DNA from 2 places in the Streptococcus pluranimalium genome. Region 1 is predicted to be linked to the other one. Evidence: predicted binding sites of a transcription regulator. Region 1 holds the regulator's gene; the other holds the start of a gene.
What was found. Region 1 encodes NrdR, which represses ribonucleotide reductase genes. Its sites were predicted from a motif close to ACACNATATATNGTGT; they were not measured.

Region 1 (7,807 bases):
ATAATCATTTGAATCATGTAGAGGAAATTAGTAGCAGGATTAGCGCTTTCGTAGTTAATCGTTGCAAAGCCAGCTGTTCTCATTGTCACTGTCTGAAAGAGCGATGTCATAAACTGCTGAGCTGGTGATAAGTTGGCAATGGTTTTAGGGTTGTTGAGTTCCAGCAACCAACTTAGCACTGTTCCGATTATTAAAATAATAGCTGTTGTTTTGAGAACCAAGCGAGACTGAGTGGAGAGAGGTCGAAAGAGTGCGGAAATCCGTTTAGGACGTTCAGACAAATAGTTTTTAAAACACTTAATGATATCCTGCCAAACACCAAATCCTAGACCACCTGCAATAATTAAGCTAATAATAGTAAAATTGACAATGGGATCTGTGGCATAGTTTTGCAAGCTAGATGAACCAAAGTTGTCAAAACCAGCATTACAGAAAGCAGAGATAGCTAGAAAGATAGCATTAAAAATGCCGTGTCCTAAACCAAAACGTGGTATGAAATCAATCATTAAGATTAAGGCTGCGAGCGTCTCAACAACAAAAGTGAATCGATAAACTAGATAGAGAAACTTTTTCAAGTCTTGACCACTATCTCTACTCAAAGCAGACTGCAATAAAGATTGATCAGAAAGATTTATTTTACGATGAAGAGCATAGCTACTGATAGCGATTAGGGTAACTAACCCCAATCCTCCAATCTGCATGAGAAGCATGACAATCACTTGCCCAATACCATTATAGACATCGCCTACAGCAAAAACAGATAAGCCAGTCACACAAACCATAGAAACAACATTGAAGAGGTGGTCAAAATAACTGGTCTGAGGGGCATTGCTATAGTGGGTGAAGGGCTGTGACAGGATAAGACTACCGACCAAAATAACGATAATAAAGCTAAAACTAAGTCGCTGAGTCACAGACCATTTGGAGATAAAAGATGACATGAGAGTCCTTTCTGATAATCAGTCCTAAAGAGGTTTTTTGTTTGGAATCCCAGCTTTTCGTGGATACTTTTTGGGAGTTTCTTTTTTCTTTTCGACAATGGTAATGTTGCGAGGATCTCCGTTTGGTAATTCATAATCCTTGCTTTCAATAACTTGTGCAAAAAGGGTGGTTAAGGCATGCTTAGCTTGATCTAATTCTTGGTCTGCAGCGCTAGCTTTCAAGGCGATTAACCGACCGTTTAATGTTAAAAAAGGAATGGTTAATTCTGCTAAAACCTGCATTCTTGCCACAGCTCTAGCGGTTACAATATCAAATTGTTGGCGAAATGCCTTATCCTGACCAAAATCTTCAGCACGGCCGTGGAAGAAATGGACATTTGTGAGTTCTAATGCTTCAGCTAAAAGATTCAAAAACTGGATGCGTTTGTTTAACGAATCAATGATGGTAATCTCTAAATTAGGGAAAATAATTTTCATCGGAAGGCTAGGGAAACCTGCTCCCGCTCCAATATCAAGAATCCGAATAGGTTCATTTGTTATCTTGCCTTGTAAGATCGGTGCAATGGAATCATAAAAATGTTTGAGATAGACCTCATGTTTTTCAGTAATAGCAGTGAGGTTAATCTTTTGATTCCATTCGACTAAAAGATCAAAATAGCGCTCAAACTGTTTTTTTTGTTTATCTGTTAGAGCGATGCCGTAAGCTTCTAATTGCTCATAAAAAGTCTGCGGTGTCATATAAACTCCTTGTATCTTAAAACTTCTCTTATTTTATCACAATCACTTGTTATTTTCTTTGGAAATCATCTTAAACCTGTTATAATGAAGAGAAAAGTTCTTAGAGGAAGGCTTATGATAAAACATCAGATTGCAAGTAATAAAAGAAGGACTATTTTTCTTCTTGTTTTCTTTTTTATCCTATTAGCTGTTATTGGAGCTGCTATTGGTTACCTTATGCTAGATAATATGAGGCTAGGTCTTTCGATAGCCTTAATTATTGGGATAATTTATGCGGTTAGCATGATTTTTCAATCAACGCAAGTGGTCATGTCTATGAATGGGGCTAGGGAGATTGGTCCCGAACAAGCTCCAGAATACTATGACATTGTTGAGAAGATAGCCTTGGTAGCTCAAATTCCAATGCCAAAAGTTTACATTATCGAAGATAATGCTTTGAACGCCTTTGCAACAGGCTCAAGTCCAGAAAATGCTGCTGTTGCGGCTACCAGTGGTTTATTAAAGGTCATGAATCGTACAGAACTAGAGGCTGTTATAGGGCATGAAGTTAGTCATATCAGGAATTATGATATCCGCATCTCGACGATCGCTGTGGCTCTTGCGTCTATCATAACATTGATTTCTAGTCTAGGAGGTCGAATGATGTGGTTTGGCGGTGGACGAAGACGTAACGATCGTGAAGAAGGTTCGAATATTGTCATTGTTTTGCTATCCTTAGTTACGATTATTCTGGCGCCATTGGTCGCTAGTCTGGTTCAATTGGCTATTTCTAGACAAAGAGAATTCTTAGCAGATGCGAGTTCTGTTGATTTAACTAAGAATCCACAAGCTATGATTAATGCTTTAAAGAAGCTACAGGCTTCACAACCAATGACTCACCCTGTTGATGATGCTAGTGCCGCCTTGTATATTAGTGATCCTAGAAATAGGGCTTCTGTTAGAGCCTTATTTCAGACGCATCCGCCACTTGAAGCTCGTATCAAGAGGCTTGAAGAATTGCCAGCCAGTCACCTGTTGTAATAGTGACCACTATCATTAAGAAAAGGAAAATAGAATGAAATTAATTGATATTAGAAAAAGCCTTGATGGTTTACAGTTTGACAAAGTATTAGATGTGAAAGACCAGCTGTTAGCTAGAGATGAAACGATTATTGACTTGCAAAATGTCATGGCAAAAGGCTTAGTCACATTTGATGATAGTTTTTATTTGTTGAATTACCAGTTATCATATGAACTCACTCTACCTTCAAGCCGTTCAATGGAACCGGTAGTTTTATCTGAAAAGCAGGAGGTATCAGAAATCTTTATAGCAGTCTCAGACGCACCTAGTAAGGCAGACTTGGTTGAAGAAAATCTTGTATTACTACTTGAAGAAGATTATATTGATCTTTCAGAGAGTGTTGTGGATAACATTCTATTAAACATCCCATTGAAGGTTCTTACTGATGAAGAACAAAAAGCAGAAGTGATGCCAGAAGGAAGTAACTGGACAGTTTTAACCGAAGAGCAATACCAAGCTATGAAAGAAGAAGAAAAACAGGATAATAGTCCTTTCGCCTCTCTATCTGGTTTGTTTGATGAGGATTAATTGAAATTGAAACCATTTTGACACATAACTTTAATTTGTAAAGTTTGTTGAAACATGATATTATAAAATATCAGGAGATTATTGAAACGACGCTTGCTCAAAGTAGAACAACTAAAAAGAATGATGACTAATGTAAACCTTATGATTGGAGTCCCTTTCTTTATTTAGTTTATTTGAGCAGGAAAACTCTCATTATATAAAAAATAATAAAAATAATATTAAAGGTGGAAAAATGACAAAAAGTATTCTGATCATAGAGGATGAGAAAAATCTTTCGCGCTTCGTTTCTTTAGAATTACAGCATGAAGGGTATTCGGTAACCATTGAAAGTAATGGTCGCGCTGGTTTAGAAACAGCATTAGATAAAGATTTTGATTTGATTTTATTAGACTTGATGTTGCCAGAGATGGATGGCTTTGAAGTGACACGTCGCTTACAACAAGAAAAGTCAACTTATATCATTATGATGACTGCTAGAGACTCTGTTATGGATATTGTTTCAGGATTGGATCGTGGCGCAGATGATTATATTATCAAGCCATTTGCGATTGAGGAACTCTTAGCGCGTGTTCGTGCTGCTTTTCGTCGTCAAGAAATTGAAGAAAGTAAACGAAATGCTTCAGGTGGAGCTAGCTATCGTGACCTCAAATTGGATCCACAGAATCGCTCGGTTGTTCGCGGGGATGAAACAGTTCCTTTAACAAAACGTGAGTTTGATTTGTTATCTGCTTTGATGTCTAACATGAACCGTGTCATGACACGTGAAGAATTATTAAATCTTGTCTGGAAGTATGATGAAGCTGTAGAAACAAATGTTGTTGATGTCTACATTCGTTATCTTCGTGGCAAAATTGATGTCTCTGGTAAAGAATCATACATTCAAACTGTCCGTGGTATGGGTTATGTCATTCGTGAAAAATAATCATGCTTTTCAAGAATTATATCGAATGTCGCTAAGAAGAAAAATGGTCCTAGTCACAATGGGGCTGTTTTTTCTCATTTTAACAACATTTACGATAATGGTTCTGCTTTTTTCTAATGACTTATTAATTAAGCAAGAAGAAAAAACCATAAGATCAACCGCCGATTTGCTTCAAAGACACATTTCTGATATTGATAATCCCTTAACAAAAGAAAATTTAGTGGGATATCTACAGACAGCGCAAACAATTGATGTGGCGAGCTCAGAAACGATATTAACTGAAGGTATGGCTATAGCTGGAAATAACTCGGTTTCTCATCTCTTATATTCTAACCAAGTCGCTTATTTGTATAATGATGAGAAAAAGCTACTTTTTACCACTGGTTTAGAAGTAGATGATATTAAGTTAGGCCCTCTCAATGTTCTGCGGTCTGAAAAAATCGAAGATGATAGAGGGTTTACATTAAGTGTTCCTGTTTTTAATCAAACAGGGAAGAAAGTGATTGGATACGCTAAATTATTTCATAATCTAGAGTTCTACTATGCTTTAAAAAATCGTTTGATTATTTTATTGCTTTTCCTAGAAGTCGGCACAATTATTATTGTTTTAGTAATCATGCGATATAGCATAGAGACCTTTTTAAGACCTATTTATAGTCTTCGTAGGGTTATGCGTCGCATTGAAGCTGACCCTACTGATTTGGACGTTAGGGCGGATATTAATAGTGGCGATGAGATTGAAGAGCTTTCGCATATCTTTAATGACATGATGTCTAGGATTGCAGAACAAAATAAGTTACAGCAACAATTTATCAGCGATGTTAGCCATGAATTGAGGACACCTGTTGCCGTTATTAAGGGGCATTTGGACATGCTTAGTCGCTGGGGGAAAAATGATCCTGACATTTTAGAGGAAAGTTTAGAGGCTAGTCGCCATGAAGCCCATCGTATGAATTTGATGATCAGTGACATGCTTGATTTGATTCGTCTTCAAGGTAATTTAACAGGTAAAAATAAAGAAGTGACCAGTTTGGAGGAACCTATGCAAGCTGCACTTTATAATTTTGAAATTTTACGACCTGATTTTCAATTTAGCTTACATATCAAATCAGCTCATATTCGCGCTAAAATTGCTAAAAATCATTTTGAACAGTTACTAACGATTTTGATTGATAATGCCATCAAGTACTCACCCAATAAGGGACAGATCGATTTGTTTTTAGACCAAGAGGATGGTTATGCTCTAGTGACCGTTGAGGATGAAGGAGAGGGTATCGCTAAAGAAGACTTGCAAAATATTTTTGAGCGCTTCTATAGAACAGATAAGTCACGTAACCGAGAAGGCACCCGAGCAGGATTAGGTATTGGTCTGTCTATCCTTAAGGAAATTTGTGATGCTTATGACTGTCGACTCAGTGTCGATAGTGAGGTTAATGTTGGAACAAGCTTTGTTGTGGCTATCCCCTTAGCAACTGATACCGAAACATCTTCATATGATTAGTATTTGTTATGATCAAGAGGTAGGGAGCTTTCGTTTGATATCAATGTTCACTTTTACAATTCCAATAAGACTAATTGATCTTCTGGTTGTTCTGGGGGTGCTTTAGATGACAAATGAATGAGGCAAATGGCATTTTAAGTAATCTTTCATTGCTTTAGGAGCTTGTTTGTTTTTATGACGTTAGTAAACCAGATGATAGAAGGCTAGGAATGGTAGAGACTTAGTCAAAGATTATTGCAAAAAGTTCTGAAAAGATTCGACTTCATCTGTTTTTAATGAAGTCGATTTTTTAAAGACCTATCATGAGGGTCTGTCTGATGGTTTTATTTCTATTTCAAGATATGCTATAATTAAGTATTACAAGCTCACTATAATAATTGTTTTTGAAGCTTTTAAATAAAGCTTTAGTAGTCATTATATAAAGAAAGATGGGGTGTTTTTTGTGCGTTGTCCAAAATGTCATACTACAAAATCTAGTGTCGTTGATAGTCGTCAAGCCGAAGAGGGGACAACTATCAGAAGACGTCGCGAATGTGATCATTGTCAAAATAGATTCACGACTTTTGAGCGTGTAGAAGAGTTGCCACTCTTGGTGGTCAAAAAAGATGGGACTAGGGAAGCCTTTTCAAGAGATAAAATATTACATGGTATCATCATGAGTGCACAGAAACGCCCAGTTTCTAGTGAGGACATCGAAAATGTCATCAGTCGTATCGAGCAGGCTATCCGTAGTAACTATGAAAATGAAGTGCCAAGTACAGTTATTGGTAACATGGTGATGGACGAGTTAGCAGAACTAGATGAGATTACTTATGTTCGTTTTGCTTCTGTTTATCGTAGTTTTAAAGATGTTGATGAAATCGAAGAATTGTTGCAACAGATTACCAATCGTGTTCGTGGAAAAAAGGGTAGTTAATGAGACCTATTGATGAATTTTCCTTTGTAAAAGGTAATGTGGTCGATGTGGCTCCAGAAGCTCTCATGACTTGTTATTATCCCATTATTGGTCAAGACGCCTTCAGTCTATATCATTATTTGGTTGCCTTTAAGGATGATGGTGCCAAAAAACATAAGTTTTCAGAGATTCTCAATCACACGTTGATGGGAATGTCATCCTTTGAAACAGCGTTGGCAACCTTGACAGCAATGGACTTGGTTGCTTTCTATCAGCATCGGGACTCCTACCTGATCAATCTAAAAGCTCCCTTATCAACCGAAGCTTTTTTGAAAGTCTCTTTATATCGACAGTTGTTGATACAAAAAATTGGGGAAGTCGCTGTCGGTGAGATTGATCTTGTGTTACCAGAAAATGCTCAGAATTTGTCTAAGAAATTTTCAGATGTCTTTGACGATCAGGGACACGTCGCTCTTTTAAAAGAAAATAACAATGCGAAAGAAAGTTTTGATTTGGAAGCTTTCAAAAATCTGATGAAGCGTGATGGCTTGTCTTTTGCTCAAGAAAAATCAGACATTATCGGTTTACATCGTATTGCTGAAAATTATCAAATGACCTGGTATGACACTTATCTGCTAGCTAAGGAAACAGCTATCAATTTGACGATTTCTCTGTCAAGAATGAAAACCAAAAAAGAGCAGTCTAAGGGACTTCTTGTTAAATCAGGAGAATTAACGGCTCAAGAAGCTATTCTTGTCAAAGAAGCAAAGCTTGATAGGGCAGATGTTTTCTTGGCGAAAATCAAGAAGACACGAAAAGCGTCAATCACTCATGATGAGAGGCAGTTGCTTCTAGACTTGGCTAAAATGGGTTTTTTGGATGAAGTGATTAATGTTATTGTGCTTTATACCATCATGAAAACCAATTCAGCCAATGTGAATAAAAAATACGCTATGAAGATAGCTAATGATTTTGCTTATCAAGAGATTAATAAGGCTGAAGTAGCAGTTTTAAAGATGCGTGATTTTTCAAATAGAACCTCTAAATCAACTCAAGCATCCTCGAAACAATCAGTAAAACCTAATATTCCTGAGTGGAGTAATCAAGATTATCAGAATCAGACGTCTGATGAAGATCAAAAACGACTAGAGGAAGCAAGACGTAAGGCTTTGGAACGCCTTAGAAAGGACTGATCATGGAAAAAGTAGGACAAACTTTACAT
Region 2 (7,807 bases), 190 kb from region 1:
ATTTGCTGTATCTGGGAAAAGTGGATCTTGCCCCAAGTTCATAAGAGCTTTGTTAGCATTATAGCGAAGGAAAGTCATGACTTCTTCGGTCCAGCCGACATTGTCATAGAGTGTTTCCGTATATTTTTCTTCATTTTCATAAAGCGTATAAAGAAGGTCATACATCCACTCACGGAATTCTTCTTGCTTATCTTCGGACAATTCGTTAAAGCCTAATTGGAATTTGTAACCAATGTAAGTACCGTGAACAGATTCATCACGGATGATCAATTTAATGATTTCAGCGACGTTAGCCAGTTTGTTATTCCCTAAATAGTATAAAGGTGTAAAGAAACCAGAGTAGAAGAGGAAGGTTTCCAAGAAAGTAGAAGCCACTTTTTTCTGAAGAGCATCACCGTTCTTGTAGATTTCATTGATGATTTCTGCTTTACGTTGGAGGTAAGGGTTGGTATTAGTCCATTCGAAAATATCTTCAATCTCTTTTTTAGTGTTAAGCGTTGAAAAGATGGAAGAGTAAGATTTGGCATGGACTGATTCCATAAACTGAATATTATTAAGGACAGCTTCTTCGTGTGGCGTACGAACATCGGCACGGATAGCCTCAACTCCTGTCTCAGATTGAAGAGTATCAAGAAGGGTAAGGCCACCAAAAACTTTCCCAACAAGGTCTTTTTCATCAGCAGATAGTTTACGCCAATCATCTAAATCATTAGAGAGTGGGATACGGGTGTCAAGCCAAAATTGTTCTGTCAATTTTTCCCAAGTGGATTTATCAATCACATCTTCGATTTCATTCCAGTTGATGGCTTCATAATAAGTAAATTTTGTCATGGAGACTCCTTAAAAACAGATAGTAAAAATGACGTTTAATGACTCTTTATAGTTTAACATAAACAAGCAGCCAACTTCAAAATAAGTTGGCTGAAAGTCAATGAACATCGGTGATATTGATTTGGCTAATGAAAGTGGCTGTAAAGCAAATTAGCAAATCAGGTATGTCAAAGTGTGAGAAGACTAGACAAGCTTCAATACATTACGGTGTTCTATTAGATGACACAAGATTCACACTGGTTAGCGCCAACTTCATCACCATCATCGGTGTAGGTACGTACATAGTAGATTGATTTGACACCTTTGTTGAAAGCGTAGTTACGTAAGATAGATAGATCACGAGTGGTTTGTTTGGTGGCGCTACCTTTCCATTCGTAGAGCCCCGTTGGGATTTCGCTACGCATGAAGAGGGTCAATGACAAACCCTGGTCAACATGCTCAGTAGCAGCAGCGTAAACATCGATCACTTTACGCATGTCCATATCGTAGGCTGATTTGTAGTATGGGATTGTATCTGTTGACAATCCAGCCGCTGGATAATAGATTTTACCAATTTTTTTCTCTTGACGCTCTTCAATGCGTTGTGTGATCGGATGAATGGAAGCAGAAACATCATTGATATAAGAGATAGAACCATTTGGTGCCACAGCTAGGCGATTTTGGTGGTAAAGACCATCAGCCATAACTGCCTGACGTAAAGCTTCCCAATCTTCTGCTTGAGGAATGAAATGATCTTTGAAGAGGTCTTTTACAAGGTCTGATTTCGGTACAAACTGACCTGTAACATACTTGTCAAAGTAGCTACCGTCAGCATACTTAGAATTTTCAAAACCAACGAAAGTCGTTTGACGCTCACGGGCAATTTCATTAGAAGCTACAAGTGTCCAGTAGTTGAGCAACATGAAGTAAATATCCGTAAACTCAATTGATTCCGGACTACCATATTCGATGTGCTGTTGAGCAAGGAAGGAATGAAGTCCCATAGCGCCAAGTCCGAAAGTATGAGCTTGGTCGTTACCGTTCTTAATAGATGGAACGGCTTCGATACTTGATGAATCTGTCACGAAAGTAAGGGCGCGTGTCATCGCTTTGATCGAACGTCCAAAATCAGGAGAGGTCATCATATTTACAACGTTGGTTGAACCAAGGTTACATGAAATATCTGTTCCCAGTGTAAGATAGTTTTGACCGTCGTCAATCATGCTTGGTTGTTGTACTTGTAGAATCTCTGAACACAAGTTGGACATGATGATTTTACCATCAATTGGATTAGAACGGTTGGCAGTATCAACATTGATGATATAAGGGTATCCAGACTCTTGTTGTAACTTAGAAATCTCCGTTTCTAATTCACGAGCATTGATTTTAGTCTTTGTAATCTTAGGATTAGCTACTAACTCATCATATTTTTCAGTGATGTCGATGTAGTTGAATGGGATACCGTATTCTTTTTCAATATTGTAAGGAGAAAAGAGGTACATGTCCTCGTTCTTACGAGCCAACTCGTAGAATTTATCAGGAACAGTTACACCGAGTGACAGGGTTTTAACACGCACTTTTTCATCCGCATTTTCTTTTTTGGTTGAAAGGAAAGAGATGATGTCTGGATGGAAGACATTGAGATAAACCACTCCAGCACCTTGACGTTGCCCTAGTTGGTTAGAGTAAGAGAAGCTATCCTCAAAGAGTTTCATAACAGGAACCACACCAGATGCAGCTCCAGCAAAACCTTTGATAGGAGCTCCAGCCTCACGAAGGTTAGAAAGGGAAATACCAACACCACCACCAATACGTGAGAGTTGAAGTGCAGAGTTGATTGAACGGCCGATTGAGTTCATATCATCAGTCACTTGGATCAAGAAACAAGAGACCAACTCCCCACGACGGCTACGTCCAGCATTTAAAAATGAAGGAGTAGCAGGTTGATACCGCTGGCTAATCATTTCTTTAGCTAAATCACGAGCCAATTCTTCATTACCATCTGCAAAATAGAGGGCGTTAAACATAACGCGATCTTCCATGCTTTCTAGGTAAGCCTCTCCATCATTTGTTTTAAGAGCATACTGTTGGTGGAATTTATAAGCCGCCATAAATGACTTAAATTGGAAATTCTCGTTTTTTAAGTCTTGGGCTAAGGATTCAATAAATGCTTGGCTATACTTGTTAATGAAACCTGTTTCGATGTAATCATTTTCAATCAGATAGTTGATTTTATCTGTCATTGAACCAAAAGGCATCATGTTAGGGTTGACATTTTCTTCAAAGAAAGCTGCGAGAGCTTCTTTGTCCTTATGCAGAGGAATTTGTCCATCAACGGGACGGTTAATTTCATTATTTAAACGGAAATAAGTAACATTTCCCAAATCTTTAAGACTCATGCGCTAAGATTCCTTTTACTATGTTAGTGTCTTCTACAGTACCGCTAAATTCCAATTCATGGAGCAGTGGTAGCTGATATTTTTGTGCTAATTCCTTGGCTTCACGACAAAAATCAGGGCCGAAGTTTCGATTGCCGATACCAATGATACCGTAACAATGTGCTAGATTGTCTTCAATAAAATCTTCAACATAGTCAAAATTGTCATTGTAAGTGGGAATAATGACAACAAACTTATGATGACAGTGAGGTGTTTGCCCACTTGGCATCAGTGTTATAATATCATCTTGGGCGATGTCAAGTTTGTTGATAAATCTGGCTGTCTGACCAGTAAGGGTATGAAAGGCAACCTTCAATGGCTTACCCTACTTTTAGACAATTTCTTTGAGTTTAGCAGGTTGAAATCCAGAAAAAACAACATCGCCAGCTTGGATAACTGGAGCTGCTGCAAATCCTAAACTTTTCACGTATTCGATGTGTTCAGGTTCTTCGTCAATGTTGATTTCTTTGAATGAAACACCTTCCTTTTCTAGGAATTTTTTAGTCATTTTACATTGCATGCAGTTGTTTTTTGAAAAAATAGTAATGTTACTCATCTGATAACTCTCCTTTTTAAGTACCACAATAGCATACCCAAAATTAGCTTAAAATGCAATAGATTATTACTGGTGAAACACAAAATATAGTTATATCTTTTTCTTATACCCCAATATATTGTGTTGGAATGAAAACTTAAGGAAAACAGATAGAACTAGTCTTTGAACAAATATTTTACGCTAAGTAGTGATTTTTTTCTTCAATATATAGGTTGAAAATATAGATTGAAAACAAGCCAAAATTATTTTTCCATAAGTGATGTAAGAAGGTCGAAAGTATCCTGTAAATTTTTTCAATCTAGCTTATAAAATCTTGAAAAAAAAATAGGCTTGTGTTATAATTGGAAATTGTAAGGGTTATCATGGATGACTCAAAAATTAAAAAGAGAAAAAAGGAGAACCATCATGGCTTCTAAAGATTTTCATATTGTAGCAGAAACAGGTATTCACGCTCGTCCAGCTACTTTGCTTGTTCAAACAGCTAGCAAATTTGCTTCAGACATCACTCTTGACTACAAAGGTAAAGCAGTTAACCTTAAATCAATCATGGGTGTTATGAGTCTTGGTGTTGGTCAAGGTGCTGATGTTACAATTTCTGCAGAAGGTGCAGACGCTGACGATGCTCTTGCAGCAATCGAAGAAACAATGACAAAAGAAGGATTGGCATAAGAAAATGACAGAAATGCTTAAAGGAATCGCAGCATCTGATGGTGTTGCAGTTGCTAAGGCATATCTATTGGTTCAACCGGATTTGTCATTTGAAACTGTTTCAGTTTCAGATACAGATGCAGAAGAAGCTCGTCTGGATGCAGCTCTAGCGGCGTCTCAAGACGAGCTTTCTGTTATCCGTGAAAAAGCCGTAGGTACGCTTGGTGAAGAAGCAGCATCCGTTTTTGATGCTCATTTAATGGTTCTTGCTGACCCAGAAATGATTGGTCAGATTAAAGAAACAATTCGCGCGAAACAAGTTAATGCAGAAGCTGGTTTGAAAGAAGTTACTGATATGTTCGTGATACTTTTTGAAGGTATGGAAGACAACCCATACATGCAAGAACGTGCAGCGGATATTCGTGATGTTGCAAAACGTGTCTTGGCTCACCTCCTTGGTGTGAAATTGCCAAACCCAGCAACGATTAGTGAAGAGTCAATTGTTATTGCGCATGACTTAACACCTTCAGATACAGCTCAACTTGATAAAAACTTTGTTAAAGCTTTCGTAACTAATATTGGTGGACGTACAAGTCACTCAGCTATCATGGCTCGTACTCTTGAAATCGCAGCTGTACTTGGAACTAACAACATTACTGAAATTGTAAAAGATGGTGATGTTTTGGCTGTTAATGGAATTACTGGTGAAGTTATCGTTAACCCAAGCCAAGAAGAAATCGCAGCTTTCAAAGAAGCTGGTGAAGCTTATGCCAAACAAAAAGCTGAATGGGCACTTCTTAAAGATGCACAAACTGTTACAGCTGATGGTAAGCACTTTGAATTAGCAGCTAACATTGGTACACCAAAAGATGTCGAAGGTGTTAATGATAATGGTGCTGAAGCTGTAGGACTTTACCGTACAGAATTCTTGTACATGGATTCTCAAGACTTCCCTACAGAAGATGAGCAATATGAAGCCTATAAAGCTGTGCTTGAAGGCATGAACGGTAAACCGGTTGTGGTTCGTACAATGGATATCGGTGGAGATAAGGAACTGCCTTACTTCGATCTTCCTGATGAAATGAACCCATTCCTTGGATTCCGCGCACTTCGTATCTCAATTTCTGAGACTGGTGATCAAATGTTCCGTACACAGATTCGTGCTCTTCTTCGTGCGTCTGTACACGGTCAATTGCGCATCATGTTCCCAATGGTTGCTCTACTTAAAGAATTCCGTGCAGCAAAAGCAGTCTTCGATGAAGAAAAAGCTAACTTGCTCGCTGAAGGTGTAGCAGTAGCCGATGACATTCAAGTTGGTATCATGATTGAAATCCCAGCTGCAGCAATGCTTGCTGATCAATTTGCGAAAGAAGTTGACTTCTTCTCAATTGGTACAAATGACCTTATCCAATACACAATGGCAGCAGATCGTATGAACGAACAAGTGTCATACCTTTACCAACCATATAACCCATCAATCCTTCGTTTGATTAACAATGTTATCAAAGCAGCTCATGCTGAAGGGAAATGGGCAGGTATGTGTGGTGAGATGGCTGGTGATCAACAAGCTGTACCGCTCCTTGTTGGAATGGGTCTCGACGAGTTTTCTATGTCAGCGACATCTGTACTTCGTACACGTAGCTTGATGAAAACTCTTGATTCAGCAAAAATGGAAGAGTATGCCAATCGTGCTCTTACAGAATGTTCAACTGCTGAAGAAGTTCTTGAACTTCAAAAGGAATATCTATAATTTAAGCAACTAAGAAGAGGGCAACCTCTTTTTAGTTTGTTTGAATCATCAAATAAAAATACGAAAATTCAGATATTTTATGTAGTAAATAATTGAATTCCCTAGATAAAGTGCTAGAATAGAAAACATACTAAGTGTAAAGGAGGCAAGGAATTGTCTAAACAATATAAAAACCTTGTCAACGGAGAGTGGAAACTTTCAGATAATGACATTAAAATCTACGCTCCAGCAACAGGAGAAGAACTAGGATCTGTCCCAGCTATGAGTCAAGAAGATGTTGACTACGTTTACGAAACTGCTCGCGCTGCTCAACCAGCATGGCGTGCACTTTCTTATGTAGAACGTGCAGCTTACCTTCATAAAGCTGCAGATATCCTTGTTCGTGATGCTGAAAAAATTGGGGCTGTTCTTTCTAAAGAAGTTGCTAAGGGTTATAAAGCAGCGGTTTCTGAAGTTATTCGTACAGCAGAAATTGTCCGCTATGCAGCTGAAGAAGGTGTTCGTATGGAAGGTGAGGTTCTTGAGGGCGGTAGTTTTGATGCTGCTAGCAAGAAAAAAATTGCCATCGTTCGTCGTGAACCTCTTGGTCTAGTGCTTGCTATTTCACCGTTTAACTATCCCGTTAACTTGGCAGGTTCAAAAATTGCTCCAGCCTTGATTTCAGGGAATGTTGTTGCTCTTAAACCACCAACGCAAGGATCAATTTCAGGTCTATTATTGGCTGAAGTATTTGCTGAAGCTGGTCTTCCAGCTGGTGTCTTCAGTACCATTACAGGGCGTGGTTCTGTTATTGGTGACTACATTGTAGAACATGAAGCTGTTAACTTTATTAACTTTACAGGTTCAACTCCAGTTGGTGAACGTATCGGTAAAATGGCTGGTATGCGTCCAATCATGCTTGAGCTTGGTGGTAAAGACTCAGCTATCGTTCTTAAAGATGCAGACCTTGAGAAAGCAGCTAAAAACATCGTAGATGGTGCCTTTGGTTACTCAGGTCAACGTTGTACAGCGGTTAAACGTGTTCTTGTACAAGAAGAAGTTGCTGATGAACTTGTCGAAATCATCCGTGAAAAAGTTCTTAAATTAACAATCGGTAACCCAGAAGATAATGCGGATATCACACCACTTATCGATACTGGTGCTGCAGACTTTGTTGAAGGACTTATTAATGATGCTGTTGAAAAAGGCGCTGAAGTTAAGACTGAAATCAAACGTGAAGGTAATCTTATCTGCCCAGTCCTTTTTGATAAGGTAACGACTGATATGAAATTAGCTTGGGAAGAACCATTCGGTCCTGTCCTTCCAGTTATCCGTGTTAAATCAGTTGAAGAAGCTATTGAGATTTCAAACCAATCTGAATACGGTCTTCAAGCTTCTGTATTTACAAACGACTTCCCACTTGCTTTCTCAATTGCAGAACAGCTTGAAGTTGGTACAGTACACATCAATAACAAAACACAACGCGGTACCGATAATTTCCCATTCTTGGGAGCTAAAAAATCTGGTGCTGGTGTCCAAGGGGTTAAATACTCTATTGAAGCTATGACTTCTGTAAAATCGGTTGTCTTTGATATTAAATAATCAAAAAAATCGTTCTAATTATTA

Region 2: nrdH (glutaredoxin-like protein NrdH) is a predicted target of NrdR. The motif match lies at 3,913-3,928, and genes of this name have one in related genera.

The regions. Positions count from the first base shown of each region.
Region 1 is NZ_CP025536.1:379,520-387,326, forward strand. It holds gene C0J00_RS01930 (TrkH family potassium uptake protein) at 1-941, opposite strand, end outside; gene rsmG (16S rRNA (guanine(527)-N(7))-methyltransferase RsmG) at 966-1,679, opposite strand; gene htpX (zinc metalloprotease HtpX) at 1,794-2,699, shown strand; gene C0J00_RS01945 (YceD family protein) at 2,734-3,267, shown strand; gene C0J00_RS01950 (response regulator transcription factor) at 3,500-4,189, shown strand; gene C0J00_RS01955 (HAMP domain-containing sensor histidine kinase) at 4,233-5,690, shown strand; gene nrdR (transcriptional regulator NrdR) at 6,133-6,606, shown strand; gene C0J00_RS01965 (replication initiation and membrane attachment family protein) at 6,606-7,778, shown strand; gene dnaI (primosomal protein DnaI) at 7,781-7,807, shown strand, end outside.
Region 2 is NZ_CP025536.1:566,305-574,111, forward strand. It holds gene nrdF (class 1b ribonucleoside-diphosphate reductase subunit beta) at 1-831, opposite strand, end outside; gene nrdE (class 1b ribonucleoside-diphosphate reductase subunit alpha) at 1,047-3,209, opposite strand; gene C0J00_RS02930 (ribonucleotide reductase stimulatory protein) at 3,199-3,564, opposite strand; gene nrdH (glutaredoxin-like protein NrdH) at 3,580-3,804, opposite strand; gene C0J00_RS02940 (phosphocarrier protein HPr) at 4,210-4,473, shown strand; gene ptsP (phosphoenolpyruvate--protein phosphotransferase) at 4,478-6,202, shown strand; gene C0J00_RS02950 (NADP-dependent glyceraldehyde-3-phosphate dehydrogenase) at 6,356-7,783, shown strand.